DNA from 2 places in the Micromonospora sp. LHW51205 genome. Region 2 is predicted to be linked to the other one. Evidence: predicted binding sites of a transcription regulator. Region 2 holds the regulator's gene; the other holds the start of a gene.
What was found. The regulator HrcA, encoded in region 2, represses chaperone genes, less so after heat shock. The targets are predictions, from matches to a motif close to GGTTNGCACNCTCNNNNNGAGNGTGCNAACC.

Region 1 (2,392 bases), on a different contig from region 2:
CACGACGCGGCGGGCGGTGCCGAGCACCTCCAGGCCGACCTGGTCGAGCTTGTAGCCCAACTCCGGGGCGACCAGCTCGGCGCCGGTCAGGATCGCCATGTCCTGGAGCATCGCCTTGCGGCGGTCGCCGAAGCCGGGGGCCTTGACCGCGCAGACCTTGACGGTCTTGCGCAGCGCGTTGACCACGAGCGTCGACAGGGCCTGGCCCTCGACGTCCTCGGCGACGATGAGCAGCGGCTTGTTGTTCTGGAGAACCTTCTCCAGCAGCGGCAGCAGCTCCTCGATCGCCGAGATCTTCTGCGTGGTGATCAGGATGTACGGGTCCTCCAGGACCGCCTCCTGCGCCTCCAGGTCGGTGACGAAGTTCGGCGAGATGAAGCCCTTGTCGAACTGGAGACCCTCGGTCACCTCCAGCTCGGTGGTGAGCGCGGAGCCCTCCTCGACGGTGATGACGCCGTCGCGGCCGACCTTCTCCATCGCCTCGGCGATCAGCTCACCGATCGCGGCGTCCTGCGCGGAGACGGTCGCGACGTGCGCGATCGACTCCTTGCCGGCGACCTCGACGGCCTTGTCGAGCAGCGCCTCGGAGACCTTGGCGGCCGCCGCGTCGATGCCCCGCTTCAGGCCGGTCGGGTTGGTGCCGGCGGCCACGTTGCGCAGGCCCTCGCGGACCATGGCCTGGGCCAGCACGGTGGCGGTGGTGGTCCCGTCGCCGGCGACGTCGTTGGTCTTGGTCGCCACCTCCTTGACCAGCTGCGCGCCGAGGTTCTCGTACGGGTTGGTGAGCTCGATCTCCTTGGCGATGGTCACGCCGTCGTTGGTGATCGTGGGCGCACCGAACTTCTTGTCCAGGACGACGTTGCGCCCGCGCGGGCCGAGGGTGACCTTGACCGCGTCCGCGAGGGCGTTGACACCGTGCTCGAGCAGGTGCCGGGCGTCGTCCGAGAAGCTGAGGATCTTCGCCATCAGTATCCCTTCGAAGCGACGTTGCCCCGGCCCGGCGAGCCGGACCGGGGCAACGACACTGATCGGTTGCTTACTTCTCGATGACCGCGAGGACGTCGCGGGCGGAGAGCACCAGGTACTCCTCGCCGGCGTACTTGACCTCGGTGCCGCCGTACTTCGAGTAGAGGACGGTGTCGCCGACCTTCACGTCGATCGGCACGCGGTTGCCCTTGTCGTCGATCCGGCCCGGGCCGACAGCGAGGACGGTGCCCTCCTGCGGCTTCTCCTTGGCGGTGTCGGGGATCACGATGCCCGAGGCGGTGGTGGTCTCGGCCTCGTTCGCCTGGACCACGATGCGGTCCTCGAGCGGCTTGATCGCAACCTTGGTCGCGGTAGTCACGGGCATACCCTCCCGGGTACTTGGTGTCGTTGCCGGCCGGGCGTGCCGACCAGCGTCAATCTGCCACATGCCACCGGGCGGGGCCGTCGTCGCGGGTGCCGGTCCGCCTGGCGCTCAACCCCCGGGCACGAGGCTCGGGCGTTGGCACCCTCAGGGTGAGAGTGCTAATCGCAGGTTATTCCTCGGCTAGCACTCCGTCAAGGAGAGTGCCAACGCGCGTCGCCCTTTGTGTCGCGCCGGAACCGGCCCGGGAGAATGGGCGCGTGGATCTCGACCTGCTCGCCGTGCTGCGTACCCCCGAGGGGTCGGCGGCGCTCGCCGCGGCCGGGCGGGTGGCCGGCGGCGACCCGCTGGCGGCGGCGGCCGCGCTGCGCTCGGCCGGGATTCCGGGCGACCTCGCCGCCGCCGCGCTGACCCAGGCCGAGCTGCGCCGCCGGGCAGCAGGCAAGTTCGGCGCGGCGGCGGCCGGGATGTTCCTCACCCGGCCCGGGCTGGAGCAGGCCACCCGCGGGGTGGTCGCCGGCCGCCGGGCCGCACGGCTGCGCGCCGCGGGCGTGACCACGCTGGCCGACCTGGGTTGCGGCCTGGGCGCCGACGCGCTCGCCGCTGCCCGCGCCGGCATCCGGGTGTACGCGGTGGAGGCCGACCCGCTGACCGCCGCGATGGCCGCCGCGAACGCCGAGGCGGCCGGGCTCGCCGATCTGGTGACAGTCGAGTGCGGCGACGCCACGGAGTTCGACGTGAGCCGCGTCGACGGCGCGTTCTGCGATCCGGCGCGGCGGCGGGCCGGCACCGGGCGGCGCGTCTTCGACCCGAACTCCTACTCCCCGCCGTGGGACTTCGTCACCGGTCTCGCCGCGCGGGTGCCGCGCACAGTGGTGAAGGTCGCGCCGGGGCTGGACCACACGCTGATCCCGGCGGGCGCCGAGGCGGAGTGGGTGAGCGTGGACGGCGACCTGGTCGAGGCCGCGCTCTGGTGCGGCGAGCTGGCCGAGGTCCCCCGCCGCGCCACCCTGCTGCGCGAGAAGGAGGGGCCCCTTCTTAACG
Region 2 (2,392 bases):
GCCCGGGACGCTGGGCTGCTCGACGCCGGGGCGTACGCGCGGGGGCTTGTGGTGCTGACGCTGCGCGGACGGCTGCTGGCCGACGCGGTGGTACGCGACCTGCTGCCGTGACCGGCGCCGGCCGGCCGCCCCCTCGGCCGGCCGGCGGTGTCACTTCACGAAGTTGTAGGTCATCGGGTAGCGGTAGAGCACACCCTCGTTGGCCTTGACCCCGCCGATGATCCCGAAGATCAGCGGCACCAGCCAGACCAGCATCGGGACGAAGAACAGGATCCCGCAGGTGATGACCGTGATCACCCAGGCGAGGACGCTGGCGATGGTCCAGGTGATCTGGAAGTTCAGCGCCGCGACCGCGTGGGCGCGTACGGTCGGCGACTGCTGGCCGCGGGTCATCATCGCGATCAGCGGGGCGACCCAGCCGAGCAGACCGCCACCGATGATGACGCCCGCGGCGCCACCGAAGTGCGCCACCAGGGCCCAGGTCTTCTCGTCGTTGTTGGCGTACCCGGCCGGGCCGTAGCCGCCACCGCCGGGATAGCCGCCACCGGCGCCGTAGCCCGGCGCGCCGGCCGGCGGGGGGTAACCACCAGGGGGCGGGTAGCCGCCCGGCGGAGGCTGGGCACCGGGGGGCGGGTAGCCGCCCGGGGGCGGATAGTCACCGGGCGGGGGATACCCGCCCGCGCCCGGCGCGCCGGACAGTGGAGCGGTGGGCGGCTCGCCGGAGCCGTAGGGCGCCGACGGGTCGGGCTGGGGGCCGGAGTCCCCTGCTCCGGGAGGGCGAGGAGGTTCAGTCATGGAGGTCACGGTAGGGCCAGCGGGCAAGTCGCACCAGGGCGACACAGACCGAGCGTGACCGGCTGTTCGGCCCTGGCGTGCCGCGCGGTGTGGTGGGCCGCACCGCAGGTCCGTCAGGCGATCATCGCGTCGGTGGGGGTGCCGACGTAGACTGGCACTCGCTACAGTCGAGTGCCAGCCGCCCGGCGGATGCCGCGTGCCGGCCCGGCCGAGGTGTGTCAGGAGGTGGGGACATGGGTCTCGACGACCGCAAACTCGCCGTGCTGCGCGCGATCGTCGAGGACTACGTCGCCACGCAGGAGCCGGTGGGCAGCAAGGCCCTGGTCGAGCGGCACCAGCTCGGCGTCTCCCCGGCGACGGTGCGCAACGACATGGCGGTGCTGGAGGAGGAGGGCTACATCCGGCAGCCGCACACCAGCGCCGGCCGGGTGCCCACCGACCGCGGCTACCGCCTCTTCGTGGACCGGCTCTCCCGGGTCAAGCCGCTCAGCCCCGCCGAGCGCCGCGCCATCGAGCGCTTCCTGGTCGGCGCGGTCGACCTGGACGACGTGGTGCACCGCACGGTCCGGCTGCTCGCCCAGCTCACCCGGCAGGTCGCCGTGGTGCAGTACCCGAGCCTGGCCCGGTCCAAGGTGCGTCACCTGGAACTCGTGCCGATCTCCACCACCCGGCTGATGGTCGTCATGATCGCCGACACCGGCCGGGTCGAGCAGCGACTCGTCGAGCTGCCCGCCCCGGTTCCCGCCGACGACGTGACCGACCTGCGCCGGCTGGTGAACGAGAAGCTCGTCGGCAGCCAGCTCTCCGAGACGCCGCCGCTGGTGCAGGCCCTGGTGGACGAGTCCGCGCCGCACCTGCGCCCGGCCATGACCACGCTGTCCACGGTGCTGCTGGAGACGCTCGTGGAACGGCACGAGGAGCGCCTCGCGCTGGCCGGCCAGGCCAACCTCACCCGGGGCGGCCTGCTCGACTTCCAGGGCTCGCTGCGGCCGATCCTGGAGGCGCTCGAAGAAGAGGTAGTGCTGCTCAAACTGATCGGCGAGACCGAGCCGAGCACCACCCGCGTGCTGATCGGCGACGAGAACGAGTTCGACAACCTGCGGGCCGCCTCGGTGGTCAGCACCGGCTACGGACCGGGCAGCACCATCGTCGGTGGGCTCGGCGTGCTCGGGCCGACCCGGATGGACTACCCCGGCAATATCGCCATGGTGAGGGCCGTGGCACGCTACGTGGGCGAACTGCTGGCCCAGAACTGACCAGTCAGGGCCGACGGCCGGTTGCGGCCGACGACCGGAGCGACGCGAGACGAACATGAGGACACCTAACGCAGTGGCCAGGGACTACTACGGCATTCTCGGCGTGAGCCGGGAAGCCTCCGACGACGAGATCAAGCGCGCCTACCGCAAGCTGGCGCGGCAGTACCACCCGGACGTCAATCCGGACCCGGAGGCCCAGGAGAAGTTCAAGGACATCAACGCCGCGTACGAGGTCCTCTCGGACGACCGGAAACGGCAGATCGTCGACCTCGGCGGCGACCCGCTCGCCCCCGGCGGCGGTGGCATGGGCGGCCCGGGCGGGCCCGGCGGCGCCGGTCCGT

Region 1: the regulator HrcA is predicted to act here: its motif matches at 1,485-1,515, upstream of groES (co-chaperone GroES).

The regions. Positions count from the first base shown of each region.
Region 1 is NZ_QMEZ01000012.1:97,320-99,711, forward strand. Features, by position in the region: gene groL (chaperonin GroEL) at 1-966, opposite strand, end outside; gene groES (co-chaperone GroES) at 1,037-1,351, opposite strand; gene DQE82_RS29290 (methyltransferase domain-containing protein) at 1,609-2,392, shown strand, end outside.
Region 2 is NZ_QMEZ01000002.1:866,278-868,669, reverse strand. Features, by position in the region: gene hemW (radical SAM family heme chaperone HemW) at 1-111, shown strand, start outside; gene DQE82_RS12030 (DUF4870 domain-containing protein) at 151-795, opposite strand; gene hrcA (heat-inducible transcriptional repressor HrcA) at 1,029-2,051, shown strand; gene dnaJ (molecular chaperone DnaJ) at 2,125-2,392, shown strand, end outside.